Regions from separate parts of the Arthrobacter sp. FB24 genome, predicted to be linked through region 1. Evidence: predicted binding sites of a transcription regulator. Region 1 holds the regulator's gene; each other region holds the start of a gene.
What was found. The regulator HrcA, encoded in region 1, represses chaperone genes, less so after heat shock. The targets are predictions, from matches to a motif close to TTNGCACTCGNNNNNNNCGAGTGCNAA.
Positions count from the first base shown of each region.

Region 2: groL (chaperonin GroEL) is a predicted target of HrcA. The motif match lies at 3,830-3,856, and genes of this name have one in related genera.
Region 3: ARTH_RS14555 (FmdB family zinc ribbon protein) is a predicted target of HrcA. The motif match lies at 3,314-3,340, and genes of this name have one in related genera.

Region 1 covers NC_008541.1:2,511,925-2,518,902, forward strand. The annotation lists gene ARTH_RS11290 (PhoH family protein) at 1-21, opposite strand, end outside; gene ARTH_RS11295 (GerMN domain-containing protein) at 400-1,362, shown strand; gene ARTH_RS11300 (16S rRNA (uracil(1498)-N(3))-methyltransferase) at 1,371-2,147, opposite strand; gene dnaJ (molecular chaperone DnaJ) at 2,150-3,277, opposite strand; gene hrcA (heat-inducible transcriptional repressor HrcA) at 3,372-4,385, opposite strand; gene ARTH_RS11315 (DUF3097 domain-containing protein) at 4,630-5,481, shown strand; gene ARTH_RS11320 (DUF4870 domain-containing protein) at 5,649-6,068, shown strand; gene hemW (radical SAM family heme chaperone HemW) at 6,108-6,978, opposite strand, start outside.
Region 2 covers NC_008541.1:839,318-846,295, reverse strand. The annotation lists gene ARTH_RS04015 (ribonuclease HI family protein) at 1-385, opposite strand, end outside; gene ARTH_RS04010 (ABC transporter substrate-binding protein) at 612-1,922, shown strand; gene groL (chaperonin GroEL) at 2,010-3,647, opposite strand; gene ARTH_RS04000 (ABC transporter substrate-binding protein) at 3,943-5,256, opposite strand; gene ARTH_RS03995 (cold-shock protein) at 5,256-5,459, opposite strand; gene ARTH_RS03990 (LytR C-terminal domain-containing protein) at 5,629-6,279, opposite strand; gene ARTH_RS03985 (DUF3263 domain-containing protein) at 6,329-6,601, opposite strand; gene ARTH_RS03980 (uracil-DNA glycosylase) at 6,876-6,978, shown strand, end outside.
Region 3 covers NC_008541.1:3,218,098-3,225,075, reverse strand. The annotation lists gene ARTH_RS14565 (ATPase AAA) at 1-2,061, shown strand, start outside; gene cpaB (Flp pilus assembly protein CpaB) at 2,115-2,843, opposite strand; gene ARTH_RS14555 (FmdB family zinc ribbon protein) at 2,983-3,228, opposite strand; gene ARTH_RS14550 (5-formyltetrahydrofolate cyclo-ligase) at 3,366-3,962, opposite strand; gene galU (UTP--glucose-1-phosphate uridylyltransferase GalU) at 4,073-4,978, shown strand; gene ARTH_RS14540 (GNAT family N-acetyltransferase) at 4,985-5,602, shown strand; gene ARTH_RS14535 (hypothetical protein) at 5,944-6,708, shown strand; gene ARTH_RS14530 (SDR family oxidoreductase) at 6,727-6,978, shown strand, end outside.

The DNA of each region.
Region 1 (6,978 bases):
TCCGTTTGTTGCTTCAGTCATGGTGCCGGCCTGCGGGCCTCTGGTCCCCTCCAGTTAGGAATAGTGTCTCTCCGGCCGATCACATCGCCGCTGCTGCTGCTGCAGCACCGGGCCCCGTGCCCGGCCGAGTCCTCTTATCTTACGCCAGCACGCCGCCCGGGAGCCGCGGACCGTGGAGGTCCGCCGGCCGGGTGCAGCCTTTTCGTTGCGGGTTTACGTCATTAGGTATCAACTTCATATCGGCCTCATATCGTTCCCGTTGCAGTTCTGCTGACCGTCCGCAAACGCCGCTGGCGGCCGCCCGCTCTATGTAATGCTGGAATCCGCCGGGATTGCGCCGGCCGAAAACGACGTCACCGACAACGGTTGCAGGGACAGGGCGGGGTACCCGGGAGCACTATGGAGATCTGGAATCCACGACGCCGGAAGGCAACAGGAGGCGGGCGGACACGGTCCGCCGCGCTACTGCTTGTGCTGCCCGCGGCCATGGTCCTCTCCGGCTGCGTCGCCACTCCCCAGCCTTCCGCGACGAGCGCGGACAGCACACCACAGTCAGTGACCGGGTCCGCCACCGCCGGTGTCCCCAGCACAAGCGCACCGCTGGAAACCACACAGGCCTCCAACAAGGCACCGGTGTATTGGATCGGGCGCAGCAACGAGAACGTCTTCCTTTACCGTGAGTTCCGGGACGTCCCCGAACAGGAAAATCCGGTTACCAGGGCACTTCGCGCCATGATGTCGGACAAGCCCCTCGATCCCGACTTCTTCACTCCATGGCAGAACCCGAAGAAGCTGGCAACCTCGATCTCCGGCAAGAACGTGATCACGGTGGACGTCTCAGCGGATGCCTTCAACAGCAACCTCGACGAGGACATGGCCAATCGTGCCATTCAGCAGTTGGTGTACACGGCAACGGCCGCCGGTGCCAGCTCCGGGCTGGTGGATTCGGGCCAGCAGATCCAGGTTGTCATCCTCGTTGACGGGCACACGGACTACCTGGCCTTCAACCACGTGCGGCTTGGCTCGCCCACTCCCCGCAGTGCAGGAATGGTGGCCCCGGTCTGGATCATCGACCCACAGGAAGGCGTGGGCGTTGCTGACGGCAGCGTCAAGATCAGCGGACGAAGCACCGTCCCCGGCGGGAAACTCCGGTGGAAGATCCTGAAGGTCGAAGGCAGCACAGACAAGGCGTCGTATTTGGGCGGGGAGGTTACGGCGTCGGCCGAGCCGGCACAATCGGGGCATTTCTCGCTGACAGTCAACCTGGCACCGGGGAACTATGAAGTCCGGGTGTCACAGATCGATCCGGGCAAACCCGACCGGGAAATGAACGTGGACACCCGGGGCTTCAAGGTCGAATAGCTCCGCCGCTACCAGCGTCCGAGGATGTCGCTGGCGAGCACTGTGGCCGCCGGACCTGCCGTGGAGGACCTCAGCACATGGTGCCCCAACAGGGCCGTGACGGCACCGGCGCTGCAGAGTTTGGTGACTTCCCGCGGACTGATTCCGCCCTCCGGACCAACAATGAGGAGAATTTCGCGGGGCCCCGAACCGGGTGTCCCGCCCTCGCCGTCGTGCCACTTCTCCAGCACTGCGCGCAGGGGCCGGACGGCATCCTCGTGGAGGATGATCGCCAGGTCCGCCGCGGCGACAGCGGACTGCAAACCCGCGCCGTCGACGGCGGAACGGACCTCGGGAATCCAGGCCCGCCGCGCCTGCTTGGCCGCCGCGGTCACCACAGACTGCCACTTGGCGTGGGCCTTGGCGGCACGCTCGCCTTTCCAACGGACTATGGAGCGCTCCGACTGCCACGGGATGACGGCATCGATCCCCAGTTCAGTAGCTGTTTCCGCTGCCAGTTCGTCGCGGTCGCCTTTGGCCAGCGCCTGCACCAGGACGAGGCGGAGGTCCGGACGCTCCTCAGTTTCAAGGACCGAACACTCCACCGTCAGTTCGCCCTGGTCGACGGCCGCAACGGTGCCGGTGAGCCTCTTGCCCGCGCCGTCGGCGATGTCAACCGACTCCCCCACAGCGATCCGCTTGACGGTGATCGCGTGCCGGGCCTCAGCACCCTGGAGGACAAAGTGCGAACCGGGAACCTGTTCGTCCAGGGCTCCCGGGGTTGCGAAAAAGACCGGGTTGCTCACCGCTACAGGTTACCGAACCGGTCCCGCAGCTTGGCAAAAACTCCCCCGCTGGCGGTGAGTTTTCCCTCGGTGTACTGCTCGCCCCGCAGTTTGGCGAGCTGCCGGAGCAGGTCTTCCTGGGCGGCATCCAGCTTCGTCGGGGTTTCGACCTGCAGGTGAACCTTCAGGTCGCCGCGGCCGTAGCCCCGGAGATGGGTAACGCCGAGCCCGCGCAGGGTGATGACCTCGCCGGACTGGGTGCCCGCCTTGACGTCGATTTCCTGCTGGCCGTCGAAGGTGTCCAGGCTGAGCTCGGTGCCAAGGGCGGCGGCGGTCATGGGAATGTGCAGGGTGGCGTGAAGGTCGTCGCCGTCACGCACGTACGTGGCGTCGTTATTCACGCGGATCTCCACGTACAGGTCGCCTGAGGGGCCGCCGGCCGGGCCGGCTTCGCCCTGCCCGCCGAGCTGGATGCGGGTTCCGGTGGCGACGCCGGCGGGGACCTTGACCGTCAGCGAACGGCGGCTGCGGATGCGGCCCTGGCCGTTGCACTCGTTGCAGGGATCCTTGATGACGGTTCCGAAGCCTTCGCAGGAACCGCAGGGGGCAGCCGTCATGACCTGGCCCAGGATGGAACGAACGGCCCGCTGAACCTGGCCGCTTCCGCCGCAGATGTCGCAGCGCACCGGGTGGGCCCCGGGCTGGCAGCAGGATCCCTCGCAGGTGGGGCACGTAACGGCCGTGTCCACCTCAAGCTTCTTGTTCACGCCGAAGACGGCATCGCGAAGGTCGATGCGGACGCTGATGAGGGCGTCCTGCCCGCGGCGGACCCGCGAGGCCGGACCGGACGAACCGCCGGCGCCGAAGAAGGTGTCGAAGATGTCCTGGAAGGCAAAGCCCTGTCCCGAGTAGCCGGCGCCGCCGAAGCCGTTATCGGTGCCGTTCTCGTTGCCGGTCGTGTCGTAGACCCGGCGCTTTTGCGGGTCGGAAAGGACTTCGTAGGCGTGGGTGACAGCCTTGAAGCGGTCCGAGGCATCCTCACCGGGGTTCACATCCGGGTGCAGGGTGCGCGCAAGCTTTCGGTAGGCCTTCTTGATCTCTTCGCCCGTCGCTTCGGGTGAGACTCCAAGAACGTCGTAGTGGCTGCTCAAAGTTCGTATCTCTTCCTGGTTGTACTGCCTGTGGTGCTGCTGCTGCGCCCCGGAAGCCGGGACACGGAGGCCTGGTTGGCTGATGTAGGACCGGTCACGGCCCAAGGATCCTGGAAAGGTAGCGGGCCACGGCACGGACCGCGGCCATGGTTGTGGGATAGTCCATCCGGGTCGGGCCGAGTACGCCCACCTTGGCGCTGGAGCCGGGACCGTAGCCTGTGGCTACCACCGAGGCTTCCGCGAGTCCGTCGTAAGGGTTCTCCCTGCCGATGCTGACAGTGACACCGCGGGGGTCCTGGGCCATATCGCTGAGCAGGCGGAGCATGACCACCTGCTCCTCGAGTGCTTCGAGGACCGGGCCGATACTCAGCGGGAAGTCAACGTTGGACCGCGCGAGGTTCGCCGTGCCGGCCATGACCATCCGCTCCTCGCGGCTGCTGCTGGCCAGGGCATCCAGGCCACGGGCCAGCGCCTGGGCGGCATGCCGGCGTGACGGTTCACAACCGGCGACGACGGCGGGCAGCGCCTGCGGGAGCAGGCTCAGGGGTGTCCCCGCCAGGCTTTTCAGGAACCGCGCGCGGAGGCCGGCGAGGGCATCATCGCCGAGTTCCTGGCCGACGTCGATAACCCGCTGCTCGACCTTGCCGGTGTCCGCGATCAGCACGATCAGCACCTGCCGCGGCGCGAGCAGCACAAACTCGATATGCCGCACCATGGCGCGGCTGAGGTGCGGATACTGCACTACGGCCACCTGGTTGGTCAGCTGGGATAGCAGCCGCACGGTGCGCTCCAGGACGTCGTCCAGGTCCTCCGACCCTTCCAGGAGCGTCTGGATAGCCCGGCGTTCGGCCTGCGACAGCGGCTTGACGGCTGATATCTGGTCGACGAAAAGCCGATAGCCCTTGTCCGTGGGGATCCGGCCGGCACTGGTGTGCGGCGCCGTGATGAGGCCTTCGTCTTCCAACGCCGCCATGTCGTTGCGGATGGTGGCACTGGAGACTCCCAGGTGATGCCGCTCAACCAGTGCCTTGGAGCCCACAGGTTCGCGGGAATGGACGTAGTCCTCCACGATGGCCCGCAATACTTCAAGCTTGCGTGGCTCGCTCATTCTCCACCTCCGATCGGCTTTCCCGGTGCGCGGCCCGGCGCTGCGCCGGGCGCATGTCCCGTTATCCGTTAGCACTCGACATGTCTAAGTGCTAACCAGTCTAATATGAGTCGCCGCGTTGTTAGCATTGGTACCGCTCCTGGCGAAACCCGGGAGCGGGACTGGACGTGCACTGCCGTGAACCTACAGACGCCCTGTTCACTTCTCCTGTTTATTTTTTCTAGCGCAAGGCTGTGTCTATCCGATGTCGTACCAGAACTGGGGCCCGCAGGACATCACCGCTCCCCGGAAATCCGAGCTGCCCGAAGTGCCGGTCGAACGCGGCATGGTGCTCGAAGACGTGCAGTCCGGCTGGGTGGGGGCCGTTACCAGGGTGGAGAAGTCCGGCGGAATGCATGTTGTTGCCTTGGAGGACCGGCGGGGCAAATCACGCACGTTCCGGCTCGGCTACGGGTTCCTCCTGGAGGGCCTGCCGATCCGGCTGATGCCCCCGGCGCCCCGGCCGCAGGCAGCCTCTGCCGGATCCGGAAGGACGGCCTCCGGTTCCGTGCGGGTGGAAGGCCAGCGCGCCCAGGTGGCCAAGGCCAGCCGCATCTGGGTGGAAGGCAAGCACGACGCCGAACTCGTGGAAAAAGTCTGGGGTGACGATCTCCGCGTGGAGGGCATCGTCGTCGAACCTTTGCACGGCATTGACGACCTCACAGCGGCGGTTGCCGCGTTCCGGCCCGGCCCGGGCCGCCGGCTGGGGGTGCTGGTGGACCACCTGGTTGCCGACTCAAAGGAATCACGGATTGCCGATGCCGTGATGGCGTCCCCCGGCGCCGCCGGAAACGTGCTGATTGTGGGCCACCCCTACGTGGACGTGTGGCAGGCCATCCGGCCCGCCGTCCTGGGCATTGACGCATGGCCGGTCATCCCCCGGGGCATGGACTGGAAAACCGGCATCCTGACGGCCTTCGGCTGGCCCCACGAGACCAAGGAGGACATCGGCCTGGGCTGGCAGAAACTGCTCGGGGCAGTCCGCAGCTACGCGGACCTGGAACCGTCCCTGCTGGGCCGGGTGGAAGAGGTCATCGACTTCCTCACAGTGCCCTAGGTGGAAGAGCACAAGCCTGTTGACGGAAGTACGCAGTGCCGAGGGCGCCTGTTGAACTCTTCGAATGCACCCCTGACCCAGTATTCTTGATACGGCGGTTGTTGCTGTTGAGGCAGCGCCCGCTTTTCCGGGAACCACCGCACCACTGCAATCCGAAGGACGACACCGTGGCAGAAGACGCACGTGAACAACGGGACAACCAGGCCGGCCATGGCCAGCCCCAGTATCATGGTGTCCCCGCCAATGCCCTGCCGCTGACGGCCAACGAAGACCGGCAGTGGGCAACCCTCGCACACTTCGGCGGCATCCTCGGGTGCGTCCCGTCGCTGTTGATCTACCTGATTTTCAAGGACCGCGGCCCGTTCACGGCACAGGAGTCCAAGGAAGCGCTGAACTTCACCCTGCCTCCCACAATCGCCGCCGTCATCTGCAACATCCTGGTGATGCTGCCGGTGGTGGGTAACATCTTCGCAGTGCTGGCCACGCTGATCTGGATCGCTGTAACCTGCTTCTCCGTGGCGGCCGGTATCCACGTCAACCGTGGCCAGCCCCACCGCTACGACTTCAACCTGCGCTGGATCAAGTAAGCCATAGGGCCGACCAACCGGCCGGCCAAGGTAACCGGATTAGTCGGGCAGGATCCTTCTGACTACGGCGTCCGCGAGCAGCCTGCCTTTCAGGGTGAGCACGAGCCTGCCCCGAAATGCCGCGGCGGGATCCACCAGGCCGTCTGCGATCAGTCCGGCGACGGCCTGCCGCCCGGACACTCCCAGTCCGGATACCTCGAGTCCGGTGCTCAGCCTGGCCTCAAGCATGACCCGCTCAACGTTGCGGGTTTCGGCGTCGAGCGTTTCCCGGCCCGCCGCCGGTGACACACCGCCGGCAAGCCTCCCGGCGTAGGCCGTGGGGTGCTTCACGTTCCACCAGCGGACTCCGCCGACGTGCGAATGCGCGCCCGGGCCGATCCCCCACCAGTCATCGCCGCGCCAGTAGGCCAGGTTGTGCCGGCACGCCTGCTCAGGTGTGCGTGACCAGTTGCTGACCTCGTACCAGCCAAGGCCTGCGGCGGTGATCAGTTCATCGGCGAGTTCATACTTGGCCGCGTGGTCGTCGTCGTCGATCCCCGGCACTTCGCCGCGACGGATCTGGGCGGCCAGCTTGGTGCCGTCCTCCACGATCAGGGCGTAGGCGCTGATGTGGTCAGGGCCGTACGAGAGGGCTGTCTCGAGCGAGTACCGCCAGTCCTCCAGCGACTCCCCCGGTGTTCCGTAGATTAGGTCGAGGCTGACGGCGAGTCCGGCATCCCTGGCCCACTGCACCACCTGCGGCACCCGGCTGGGCGTATGGGTGCGGTCGAGGACCTTCAGGACGTGCGGAACAGCCGACTGCATTCCGAAGGAAACACGGGTGAAGCCGGCATCCGCAAGGAGCTGCAGCGACTCCGGTGTGACCGAATCCGGGTTGGCTTCGGTAGTGACCTCGGCACCCGGTTCCAGG
Region 2 (6,978 bases), 1.7 Mb from region 1:
CCTCATTCAGATCGTGTCCGGCGTGGCCACGGACCCACTCGAAGCGGTATTTGCGTCCGCTCAGCGCCTGGTCGATTTCCCGCAGGATCTCCACGTTCAAGACTGGCTTGCCATCGGCCTTGCGCCAGCCCTTGCGTTTCCAGCCGGGCATCCACTTGGTGACCGAGTTGATGACATATTGGCTGTCGCACAGAATATGCAGCTCCTCCCCGGGAAGGTGTGCAGTGCAACGGAAGAGATCCAGCACGGCCATCAGCTCACCCTGGTTATTGGTGCCGTGCGGCCAGCCGCCGGCCCGCCAGCAGTCGTCATTCACGTACCAGGCCCATCCGGCCGGACCGGGATTTCCTAAAGCCGAACCGTCGGCTGCTGCAGTAATCGTCACCGCACTATCCTGCCAGACCGGCCCGACATTGTGGTTTCCAGCCGTCCACCGCCCTTTCGGAAAACGCTTACCCTCAATCGTTGACAGGCTCAGATTGTGCGTGCAAGAATCAGAACTCCCCGTTCAGAAAGCGTTTTCTCAACGGCTGTTCGGCCTTCAGCGCCCCCCGCGGCGCGGACATCGCAGTTTCAAACAATTCCACGGCTGTACACAGGAAGGCGTATCAATGAAGATCTCGTCCGGAAGCAGGTTTCGACTCAGGATTGGAGCCACCGCCGCTGCCCTCGCGATGCTGGTCACAGGCTGCGGCGCGTCAACAGGTTCCGGCGGCGACAAGGAAGTCACACTGCGCTTTGCCTGGTGGGGCAACGAGTACCTCAACGCCCAGACCCAAAAGGTGATCGACGCGTTCGAGGCCGAACACCCCAACATCAAGATCAAAGCGGCCCCTGGGGAATGGAGCGGATACTGGGACAAGCTGGCCACCACCACCGCCGCCAATGATGCACCGGACGTGATCCAGATGGATCAGAAATACATTGCCGAATACGGTGGCCGCGGAGCCCTCCTTGACCTGGCCAAGCAAGACGGCATCGACCTGTCGAAAATGGACAAGGAACAGCTCGCCTCCGGCCAGTACGACAATGCCCAGTACGGACTCAGCACAGGCAAGAACGCCTACGTGGTCATGGCGAACACCAAGGTATTCGAGGCGGCCAACGTTCCGCTTCCCGACGACGCCACCTGGACCTGGGATGACTTCAACGAAATCGCCACGAAGCTCACCAAGGCGGGAGGGGGTACAAACTTCGGGGCTGCATACGGCAGCAACGAAGCCGACCTCATCATCTGGCTTCGTCAGCACGGCGAAAACCTGTACTCACCGGACGGCAAGCTGGCCTTCAACGCCGGGACTGCGGCTTCGTTTTGGGAACGCCTGAAAAAGCAACGGGATTCCCAGGCAAGCCCGCCGGCCACCGTCGCTACGGAGGACGCAGGCGCCGGTTTGGAAGAAAGCCTGTTCGGGACCAATAGGATCGGCATGGCGTGGTGGTGGACCAATCAGCTCGGATCCCTGGAGACCACCACGGGAAGCAGCATCAAGATGCTCCGCGCACCGAGCACGGACGGAAAAGCGGCTGACAACGGCATGTACTACAAGCCCTCAATGTTCTGGTCCGCCTCTTCGAGGTCCAAGAACCCGGAGGCAGCGGCAACATTCATCAACTACCTGGCAAACAGCCCGGAGGCTGGATCGATCCTCATGACCGACCGCGGGGTCCCTGCCAACTCTGAAGTTCTGGCGGCCATTACGCCGAAGCTGAAGACGGCGGACTCGACGGTGGTCGGCTTCCTCCAGGACATCAAACCTGAGATGGCTGAGGCGCCCCCTGTACCGCCGGTCGGGTCGGGCAGCGTGCAGAATGTCATCAAGCGGTACACCGACGAAGTCCTCTATGACCGTAAGTCACCTTCAGCGGCCGCTGAGGAGTTCAAGAAGGAAGTCGAGGGGATGCTGGCCTCAGCCCGCAAATGATCCACTACCGGCTCGTCACCTCCCAGTAAAAGCAAAGTGCGGCTCCCTCGAAGCGAGGGAGCCGCACTTTGCATATGCGTCGGGAGTTTAGAAACCGCCCATGCCGCCCATACCGCCCATGTCGTCGCCGCCACCCATGGCCGGAGCGTTCTTCTCCGGCTTGTCGGCCACGACGGCCTCGGTGGTGAGGAACAGACCCGCGATGGAAGCAGCGTTCTGCAGGGCAGAGCGCGTTACCTTGACGGGGTCGTTGATGCCGGCAGCCAGCAGGTCAACGTACTGTCCGGTTGCGGCGTTCAGGCCATGACCTGCAGGCAGGCCACGGACCTTGTCTACAACAACGCCCGGCTCGAGGCCGGCGTTGAATGCAATCTGCTTCAGCGGCGCGTCAATGGCAACGCGGACGATGTTGGCGCCCGTTGCTTCATCGCCTTCGAGCTGCAGGTTGGCGAATGCCTTGGCGCCGGCCTGGATCAGGGCCACGCCACCACCGGCAACGATGCCTTCTTCAACGGCAGCCTTCGCGTTGCGGACAGCGTCCTCGATGCGGTGCTTGCGTTCCTTGAGCTCAACTTCGGTAGCGGCACCGGCCTTGATGACTGCAACGCCGCCGGCCAGCTTGGCCAGGCGCTCCTGCAGCTTCTCGCGGTCGTAGTCGGAATCGGAGTTCTCGATCTCGGAACGGATCTGGGAAACGCGGCCGGCGATCTGGTCGGCGTCGCCTGCACCCTCGACGATGGTGGTCTCATCCTTGGTGACAACGACCTTGCGTGCCTTGCCCAGGAGTTCGAGGCCGGCGGTCTCAAGCTTGAGGCCGACTTCCTCGGAGATGACCTGGCCACCGGTGAGGATGGCGATGTCGGCGAGCTGAGCCTTGCGGCGGTCGCCGAAGCCCGGAGCCTTGACGGCGACGGACTTGAAGGTGCCACGGATCTTGTTGACGATCAGGGTGGCAAGGGCTTCGCCCTCGATGTCTTCGGCAATGATCAGCAGCGGCTTGTTGGACTGCATGACCTTTTCGAGGACAGCAACCAGTTCCTTGACGTTGGAGATCTTGGAGTTGACGATCAGGATGTACGGGTCTTCGAGGACCGTCTCCTGGCGCTCAGCGTCGGTGACGAAGTAAGCGGAGATGTAGCCCTTGTCGAAGCGCATGCCTTCGGTCAGTTCAAGCTCGAGTCCGAAGGTGTTGGACTCCTCGACGGTGATAACACCTTCCTTGCCGACCTTGTCCAACGCCTCTGCGATCAGCGCGCCGATTTCGTCGTCACCGGCGGAAATCGATGCCGTAGCGGCGATCTCTTCCTTGGTTTCGATTTCCTTGGCGGACGCCAGCAGTTCGGCGGTGACGGCTTCAACAGCCTTCTCGATGCCGCGCTTCAGGGACAGCGGATCAGCACCGGCCGCGACGTTGCGCAGGCCTTCCTTGACCAGGGCCTGTGCGAGCACGGTTGCCGTGGTGGTGCCGTCGCCAGCGACGTCGTCCGTCTTCTTGGCAACTTCCTTGACCAGCTCGGCGCCGATCTTCTCGTAGGGATCGTCCAGCTCGATCTCCTTGGCGATGGAAACACCATCGTTGGTGATCGTGGGGGCGCCCCACTTCTTTTCGAGGACAACGTTGCGTCCACGCGGGCCGAGGGTGACCTTGACGGCGTCGGCGAGGATGTTCAGGCCCCGCTCAAGACCGCGGCGTGCCTCTTCATCAAATGCAATGATCTTGGCCATAACGGCAGTAGTCCTTTCGGGACAGTCGTTAAGAATGAACCTTCACTGCGGTGCCCGCGACGGACGATCCTTCACCGACGGCCTCTGTATGCCGCGCGGATGGGATCTCACCCCAGCAAGGTATTTCTTTCGCTCCTGGTCCTTCCCGCTCTCTCCGCAGCCGGCCGGAACCGGGCGTTGATTTAGCAGTCAGTCCGTGGGAGTGCTAAGTCAATAATTAGCACTCCCCCGGGGAGAGTGCAAGCAGAGATTGCGCTGAAAGGCCCTCCTGCGGCCCGCACTACGCTAGGAGCGATCAGCGGCCGGGCCGGGCGGCAGTTTCGCTTCCACTCATCCGCGGGGTGTTATCCGCGGCGTACGTGAACACCATGTAGTTGGCGGTAGTGACGTCCCCGTTGAAATCAAAGCCGATGGGCCCGGACTCGCCGTCGTAATCCGCCGGCTTACCGGCCTTAATGGCATCCCCGCATTCTTTGTAGCTCCTGCAGGGTTCAACCGCTTCCGCGCCGTGCTGCCCGGAAACCGCGATCAGCTTCGCCGCGATGGATGATCCGGCGTCGTCCTGGGCAGCGGCCGCGGCGATGGCGGCCAGGTTCGCGGCGTCGTAAGTCTCCGCTGCGAACGTCATGTCCTTGAGCCCGGGATCAACGGCTACTAGTTCGCCTTGGAAGTGCGCCGAAGGGAAGACGCCCGGCAGGATCCCGCGCGCACCATCAAGCGCTTTGGACCCTAGGGCGGAGCCGTACTGGTTGATGGCGCCGTCGCTGAGAATCAGCTTGCTGCCTGCAACGCCCGCGTTGTTGAGCTCCGCGATTGCGCCCTGGGCTCCGGCCCGAGCCACGAGAATGACCGAATCCGGACCCGCTGCCTTGACGGCAGCCGCCGTCTTTTGTGCCTGGCCGGCAGTGAAAGCGGCCTCCGCCACCGTTCCAAGGCCGGCGGCTTTCGCTGCCGCGGCAACGGCCACAGAGACGTCCTTGCCGTACATCCCGTCCTCGTGGACGATCGCTATTGTCCGGGCGCCGCTGTCCTTGGCCAGTTTCACCAGCACGGGCGCTTGGGCCGTGTCGGCCGCCGACGTGCGGAAGTAGTATCCGCCGCTCCTGTAATGCGTGAGGCCGTGCGCGGTATTCGCCGGAGAGATGACGGCCACTCTGGCCCGCGACAGGACATCAATTGCCCCGGGGGCGCGGCTCGAGTCAGTGGGACCTATGACGACATCCGCCCCGGCCGCTACCAGGTCCTTGGCCTGCGAGGTGGTGTCCTCGCTGATATTTTCAGGCAGCAGTTGCACCGGCCGCCCTTTGTGGCCCCCGGCGGCGTTGATCTCCTGCACCGCCAGCTTGGCCGCGGCGAGTTGCGAGGCGTTGAGGAAGGACTGCTTTCCCGTGTTGTCCAGCAGCAGGCCTATCCGCAGGATGCCATCGCCACCGGCGTCAACGGCATCAACACGAGCGTTTCCGGTCTGGCCGGAGCAGCCGGCCAGCACGAGCGCCGTTCCCGCTGCAAGAACCGCTGCTGCTGTGAACCGCGGCCGCGCAGGGCCAAACCGGTCGGCGCCGAACCGGGCGGGGCTGTCTGTGCCATGCATTGCCGCGGCGGGTGGCATCAGGCCGTCCGGACGTTCTCTGCCTGGGGACCCTTCTCGCCTTCGCCTACCTCGAACTGCACCCGTTGCCCTTCGTCCAGAGCCCGGTAGCCTTCCCTCTCGATGGCCGACCAGTGGACGAAGACATCGTCTCCGGAGCCGTCAACGGTGATGAAGCCATAGCCTTTTTCGGCGTTGAACCATTTAACGGTTCCCAATGCCATGTTGCCCACACTTTCCGGTTGCTCTGTGTCCGGCCCATGTCACTGTGCGCCGTCGGGACGGTCCGCGTTGAGACGCGGCATCCGGAATCACTTTAGCCATTGCCGTTTGCCGGGGGCAGGACCCGGCCCTGCGAGCCCCTAATAGTTATTCAGGCGTAACCGAAATTCCTTACTGGAAGCCGGGCCCGAGAACCACAACCACCGGCAACTGGAACTCGGCAGAGTCCACCAGCGACGTGATGTTCAGGAGCTCCCCCAGTGCCTCGGCATTGGCTTTCTGCAATGCCCCGCTGTAGTAGATCACGGAGGACTGTTGCGGCATTCCGCCCCAGTTGCCCACCGGTCCCAGCGTCCAGCCGTCACCGGCGACGGTGCTGCTCACGCGGCCGGCAAGTCCCGCGGTGGTGGTCCCGTTGTAGACAGCCACGGCCTGGCTCTTGTCAACAGCCGGTGCATCGGCGGAAGGTACCGCGGAGGGAGAGCTGCTGGCAGCAGGCGTCTCGCTGGCGGAAGGAGCCGCGCCCGGCTCGGAACCGGCCTCAGCGCTAGGAGACGAGGTGCCTTGCGGAACCTCAGCGGAGGGGGAGGCCGAGGGGCTGACCAGTGCGGACCCTGCCGCCATCAGCGGGCTGCCGGCAGGAGCAAATCCCAGCTTGGGAAGGAACAGGAAGGCGACCAGGCCGATGGCCAGCGCCGCCACACCGACGGTCAGGATTGGTCCCAGCCGGCGCCGGGGAGCCTCGGAGGCGACCCTATGGACACCCTGTCGCGAGGAGGTCTCAGGGACCCTGTCGAATTCATCCCGAGCATATTTGGTCATGATAAAACGATGTCCTTGTTGGTTCTTGCTGATTGCCCGGCCCCGACGTCTAAGCGTCAGAGCCCAATCGGCGCGCCGTGCGTGCCCGTTGGCGTGACGTACGTAGTCTACGCAATCTCTTCACGAGCATGGGGTCCTGGGCCAGGGCGTCCTCGGTGTCAATCAGCGTGTTGAGGATCTGGTAGTAGTGGGTGGCTGAGAGGTCGAACAGCTCACGAATGGCTTGTTCCTTTGCCCCTGCGTACTTCCACCACTGCCGTTCGAGGGCCAGCATCTGCTTGTCCCGCTCGCTCAGCCGTGAGCCCGGCTGCGGAGCCGGCATAGGGTCTGCTCCGGACACGGTTTCGCTGCCGGTGTCCGCAAGTGACAGGTCATCGCGCACTGGTTCGGCCACGGCAAAATCCTCCACTTGATCCGGTCAAAGTCTCCTTTCCATGGTACGGGCGAATAACACGCATGTCATTTACGCCGTATGACGTGACGGCGTGGAGGCGGGTAACGCAAGGTACGCCCGCCACCACAGACTTTTGCCGGCGTCCGGCCGGGCGCCGTGGGCCCGCCAGCGACTTGGAGTACAACACTGCGAGAATGGACCCGTGTTTGATTCTGAAGCCATATTCGAGCTGGAGCCTGCCGTTGAGGGTGCTGACTTTGCCGAGATGGCACGAGTGCCGCTGGACCGCCTTATGGCTGCAGACT
Region 3 (6,978 bases), 710 kb from region 1:
CTTGCCTGGTGGCAGTCAGCCCTTGAAGCGATGATCAGCGGGGACGACTACCTGGCGATGTCCGACGGCGATGCCCTGCGCCAGCTCGAAGCCGAATACCGCCTGGCTGACAACGCCCACATCGCCAGCGGCGCGGCACGGCTGCGGTGGACGCTGTCCGAACGGTGGCGTGCCGGCATTGCCGAGAACCCGCGGCAGGCGGACCTGCTCCGGAGCCTCCTGAAGGACGGCCGGGTTACCCTTGCCGCCCTGACGGCGCAGGCGCCGGCCCTGGTCCCCATGCTGGTGCCGGTGTGGTCGGTGAGCCCCTACCTCATGACCGGCCTGCTGCCGGCTGAGCAGAAGTTCGATGCCGTAGTAATCCTCGACGCCGAAGCGACCTCCCTTCAGGCAGTCCTTCCGGCCATTGCCCGGGCCAGGCAGGTGATCGCCTTCGGCGACGACAAGATCGCCAGCCCCCGCACGTTTACGGTCGGCGTCGAGCGGTTGGCTGCCGGCGAGACCGCCCACCAAAGCGTGGAGAGTGCCTACACGGCGCTGTCCTCGGTGTTGCCGACCCGGCGCCTGACTTGCGCGTACCGGGCAGTCGACGAGGACCTCGTGCTGCAGCTGAGCAAGAGTTTCTATGACGGCCAACTGCACCGGCTCCCCGAGGGGCAGACTGCCACCGGGCTGGACCGTGCGCTGCTGGTGGAGTACCTGCCGGACGGCACCGGTCTGCCGAGCGCCGATCAGGAAGGCGTGGAGTCCGCCGTGGCCGAGGTCAACCGGGTGGTTGACCTCGTGTTCGAGCATGCCCGCTTGCGGCCAAGAACCTCCCTCGCCGTGGTCACGGCCAGCCTCCGCCACGCCGCACGCATCGGCGAGGCCATTCGGTTGCAGCTGCCCAACTACCCGCTGCTGGCAAGTTTCTTCACAGCCGGCCCCGAATCCTTCCGGGTGGTTGACCTGGAACGGGCCCAGGGCCTGGTCCGCGACCATGTGATCTTCTCCCCGGGTTACGGCCGCACGCCGCACGGCCGCGCGCTACACAACTTCGGGCCGCTGTCCGCCGAAGGCGGCCGGGCGAAGTTTGCGCTGGCCATGACCCGTGCCCGGCGTTCGCTGCATGTGCTCAGCTGCTTTACACCCGAAGACCTGGACGTCAGCCGCCTCAGCCACGGCGCCCTCGACTTCTATGAACTGCTCGACCGCGAGATTGCCGGCAACACCGACCTGGGCACGCCCGCGTCCCGCGCCGCGGCGAGCGAGCAGGCGCTTGGGGCCGACCCCCTCGTGGCAGACCTGGCTGACAGGCTGCGTGCCCGCGGAGCCCGGGTCTGGCATCAGTATGACGGCGTGCTTGACGTTGCCGCTGCCGCCGATCCGGTGAATTCAATTGGCCATGATGACGCCGAAATCCCCCGGCCCGTGGCAATCGAGTCCGACGGAACTGAGCAGTACCGGCGCATGAGCGTCCGGGAACGGAGCAGGCTCCGGCCACAACTGCTGGAACGGCTTGGCTGGCGCTACATGCCGCTGTGGACGATCGAGGTCTTCACCGACCCGTCCGCCTGCGCCGACCGCATCGGCGGATACCTCGGGCTGGAGAAGCCGGTTGTCACCGGCTACTCGTCCACCTCACAGGCGTTCTTCGAGGACGACGTCGACAACCTGACGCTGAACAGCGCCGACCGTGGCAACAACGGGTCAATCGGAGGAGCCGAATCCGAAAGTGGCGACTCCGGCAGTGTGGCTGACGGGGACACGCACTCGGTATCCTTGGAGCAGCGCGACGCATCGCCGGATAAGCCCCGCGGCGGCGGCACTGAAGCATCGGAAGGCATCAACGAAAACGTCATGGATACAAACAGCAGTGCAGCGGACCGGCAGGAGGCCCCCCACAGCGGGGCTGACGATTTAGCCGCGGACAGGTCCCGTCAGCCGGCCAGTGTCGGCGCTCCATCAGGAGTGCTGCCGAACAAGGCCGCCGAGGATGACCCGAAGCGCTGGGGCGATCACGCTTCTGACTACGACCACGACGCCTGGCTTCAGGAGCAGAAGCCGCCGCACTGGGGCTGAGCAGCCCGCAGCGGGATGGCGACGGGGCGGCCGGGCAATCAAGCCAGGTGCCCCTAGCCCGGTGACCCCACCAACACAAAGAAGAGCTTTCCCTGGGTTGAGGAGCCGGCGAGGCGGCGCGCCTGGTCCGGATCCGCTGCGACCACTATGAGCCCCTCGGTTTCTCCGGTTCCCAGCCATTGTCCGGTTTGGCCGCCCTGACCCGAGGTCCAGAGGACCGGCACGGCAGCTGCGAGTACTTGCGATTCCGCAGTCTTGCCAAAGTCGGTTCCGTTGGTCATCACGATGTTGACCAGCTGGCCCGGCGCCACGAGCTGGATGGACGACGGATCCGCCATCCTCAGGGGCACCGCTGCAGACCCGGGTTTCGTGCCTGCGAGCAGCCCCGGTCCGAGTAGCTGCGTGTCGGAGATCAACTGGCCCTTGCGCAGCGGGGCTGCCAGCTGTTTGCCCTGGATGGAGGAGACGTCCGCGACGGCTCCGGAGGGCACCATTCCCGGCGGCACCTTCACCGGTACCACCTCATTGCCCGACAGCGCAGTTCCGGCGGCAAGGTCTCGGGCAGTGGCCAGGGCAGTGACGGTGTGGGCCGGCGCCGGTGTCAGTTGCTGCACGGCGATGCCCGCGGCAGCACACAGCAACAGCGCGACGACGAGCCTCCGGTTGCGGTTAAGCCACGATGAAAAGCGCCGCACGCCGGATGGCCCCGGGCGGACCGGGCGTCCGGTCCCAAAGCTCTGCCGGGGCGAGGAAGGTGCGTTGGCGCGAAGGATGGAGGGCATACCGACAGGCTACGGAGGCCCCGCATGGCGGGAAAGCACAGCCAGGTCCTATGTGGAAAACCGGCCATGGCAGGGCACAGCCCTGTTACCGCTACTTCGCTGGAGGAACCTGACTGGAACCGGAAACGCCGGCGTTATTTCAGTTGGCGGCGGCAGTGGCAGGCGCCGGGGCGGCTGCCGGGGCAGGTGAAACACTGCTGCCCTTGGCATCGCGGGAGTCCGTCCGGTAGAAGCCCGAACCCTTGAAGACGACGCCTACGCTGTTGAACTTCTTGCGCAAGGTCCCCTCGCACTCAGGGCAGGAAGTGAGGGAGCTGTCGGTGAACGACTGCACGATCTCGAAGGCGTGGCTGCAGTCCTTGCAGGCATATGCATACGTGGGCACTGGAAATCCTCCTCTGGGACAAACGAGCAGGTCCCGTGCTGCCTGGGGGAAATCACCGCCGAGGTGTCTCGGCAGGTTTCGTCCTTTAGCAGTCGCAGGGCCTGAGTGCTAATTCTATCATCCGCAACGGGCGGGCTTCACATTAGCTGCATGAGGCGTGACGGGGTGACTGCAACCGGGACCTTACGGTCAAAGGACTCTGCTGGGATGGTGCCGGCGGGCAGGATTTCGCCGTCGAAGACCACCGCGGCGGCAGGGACGGGCCGGCCCGCAGCCTCCAGTCCGGCGAGGAACTTGTCATAGTAGCCCCCGCCCTGGCCGATCCTGTTCCCCGACAAGTCGACGGCCGTGGCAGGGACAAAGATCCCGGCAACTCCGTCCATCGCCTCACTGCCGTGCTGTTCCCCCACGGGCTCCTCGATGGGTGCATAACTGCTGCGGACGAATTCGGTTGCCGGAGTCCAGTAGACCCAGGAGAGGGCCCGGTCAGGTCCGCAGACCGGCAACAGCACGCGATGCCCGGTGCCGTGCAACGCGGTAATGAGGGGCAGGGTCGGGGGTTCGAAGCCCACCCCCAAGTACACCGCAAAGGTACTTCGCTCACCGGCTGCAACCATGGCGGCCCACTGGAGTCCGTGCCGGGCGATGCCGGCGCCGGCAGCATCCAGGGCAGCGGGAGAGAAGGTGGCACGCTGGCTTCTGTGGGCCGAGCGGATCTCTTCCTTCGATGGCATCGATGCCGTCCTTCCAAGTCAAGAGGCCGTGACCGGAGGCCCCGTGCGGGGCCAGCCATGGCGGTTCAGGCAATTACCCAATGTTTGGTCCCTGACGTTAGATTAGTCCAGTGACTACCACCAATACCTCCGTCCGCAAGGCTGTCATTCCCGCTGCCGGCCTCGGCACCCGGTTCCTTCCGGCGACCAAGGCCATGCCCAAGGAAATGCTGCCGGTTGTGGACAAGCCCGCGATCCAGTATGTCGTCGAAGAAGCCGTTAACGTAGGCCTCACCGACATCCTGATGATCACCGGCCGGAACAAGCGCGCCCTCGAAGACCACTTCGACCGGGTCCCTTCGCTGGAGGCCACCCTTGAAGCCAAGGGGGACACCGCCAAGCTCGAAGCGATCCAGGCCGCGAGCAACCTCGGCGACATCCACTACGTTCGCCAGGGCGACCCCATGGGCCTCGGCCACGCCGTGCTGCGCGCGAAGCAGCACGTCGGCCATGAGCCCTTTGCGGTGCTGCTTGGCGATGACCTCATCGACGCGCGCGACGAACTGCTCAGCAAGATGATCGAAGTGCAGGCCAAGACCGGTGGCTCCGTGGTGGCACTCATCGAGGTGGAGCCTTCCCAGATCAGTGCCTATGGCTGCGCGGACATCGACGAGACCGACATGAACGGCTTCGTGCGGATCAGGAAGCTCGTGGAAAAGCCGGACGCCGCGGAGGCGCCGTCCAACCTGGCCGTGATCGGCCGCTATGTTCTCCACCCCGCGGTCTTCGATGTCCTCGAACGAACCGAACCGGGCAGGGGCGGGGAAATTCAGCTGACGGACGCCCTCCAGGAACTTGCTGCAGGGGAGGGCGAAGGGTATGGCGTTTACGGCGTTGTGTTCCGCGGCCGCCGCTACGACACCGGCGACAAGCTCAGCTACCTTAAGGCCTGCGTCCAGCTGGCCTGCGACAGCGACGACCTCGGCCCCGGGCTGCGGGAGTGGCTGCCGGAATTCACCTCCTCCCTGGCCAAGTAACGTCCGATGCGGGGCAGCATCTGGCCGGTGACGCTGGAATGCGGCGACATTGTTCTGCGCCCCATCCGTTACCGTGACCGCAAGGAATGGATGGCCGTCCGGTCCCGCAATTCCGAATGGCTGGCACCATGGGAGGCCTCGAACCCGGCCCCGGGAGGGGCGCTGCCGGACTACCGGCAAATGGTCAGGTCCCTCAACGCGCAGGCTGCTCAGGCCACGGCACTGCCCTTTGTGATCACGGAGCGCATGCCGGCACGGCGCGACCCCGTCATCGTTGGGCAGCTCACAGTGTCATCCATCGTCTGGGGCTCGGCGATGATGGCGACGCTTGGATACTGGGTGGACAAGTCCTGTGCCGGCAGGGGGATCGCACCCACGGCTGTGGCCATGGCCACTGATTACTGCTTCGGCACCCTCGGGTTGCACCGGATGGAGATCAACATCAGGCCGGAAAACGGGCCCAGCCTGCGGGTGGTGGAAAAACTCGGATTCCGGGACGAAGGCTACCGGCCGCGGTTCCTGCATATCAACGGCGAATGGGCGGACCACCGGTCTTTCGCCTTGACGTCCGAGGAAGTTCCCGAAGGGCTGCTGGCCAGGTGGCTGCGAAGCCGCCCGGCCTGACCTGCGGCCGGGCTTCGCGGCCACGCCCCGGGTTTCCAATGGTGTGTCTTCCGTCATAAATCCATTGATTTGCCACCTGCCCTGCGACACACCGGAGCTAATGCCAGAGCTGTCGGCCAATTGCTCATACGGTTTTGATTGTGGACTTCCCCCTTAGCAGCTCAGTGATCCTTGTTGTCGCTGTTGCGCTCTGGATTGTGTGGGTGGCCCCTTATGTACTCAGGAACCGCCGTCATCAGCTTCAACCCGCAGCCGAACTGATGGCCGAAATAAACTTTGCCGAACCCGCAGACCCCCAAGCCGGAAACGTCATGAAAATGGCCGCCCAGCAGGAGAAATCAATGGTAACCAAGCAGGCCACCGGATCCGCCCAGGGGTCCGTGACAACCGCAGTCGGCTCCGGGCCGGCGACGGCGCGACCGGGTGCACTGAGGATCCGATACGGACGGTGCGCGATCGCACTCGTTGGAGTGGCAGCCCTGCTCACCGGGGTGGTGGCCGGCCTCTTCCGCGCTTTCGGTATGGGCTCATCCTGGTTGCCCGTTGGTTCATTCCTCGCAGCTGTCGCGGCCGTCGCTTTGCTGCGACGGCTGGCAGTGCGTGACCGGCGAGCCAAAATGAACGCTGCATTCCGTGCTGCCATGACGGCACCGGACCGGCAGATGCGCGCTGCGGTGCCGCGTCCCAACCGGGAACCGGCCGTGGATGCCCCGGATATACCCCTCTTTGACGCCGAAGCGGGAAACAAACCCCAGGTAAAGCCGTTGACGGCCCAGGAGCTGCGTGAAGCGGCCCTCGCAGAGGCAAAAGCCTCCGGAGACACTGCGCTCCGCACCGCCACCGCCCCAGGCTCAGCCGCTGGCGCGGACTCCAGCTGGGAACCCGTCGACGTGCCCAAACCGACCTATGTGGAAGCTGCCAAGGCGGAACGTGCCGCTCCTGATCCGCTTGACCTGCCCGAAGCTCCGAAAGCTGTAGGCAAGCCGTCCCTCAAGCAAGGTCCGGCAGCGGCGCCGGCAGCCGGCGGTGCCGCCCCCAAGCCCCTGACCAAGGCACAGAGTGCCTTGAGCAACCTGGACGACGTATTGCAGCGCCGCCGGGCCTGAGCCTGTAGCCTCTGGAGCATGACCCGCATCTGTGTTGCCGGCGGAACCGGCCAGGTTGGCCGTGAGGTTGTCCGCCAGGCCCTGCAATTGGGCCACGAAGTTTCCGTTGTCAGCCGCAACCCGCCCGCCCCCGGTGCCGAAGGGGCGGACGACGGCGCGGAGTACTACCGCGCGGACGTCACCACGGGTGAAGGGCTGGTCGCCGCCCTGGCCGGTGCCGCCGTCGTGATTGACTGCCTGGAGGGCAGATCTGGAAGGGCCCTCAGAGAC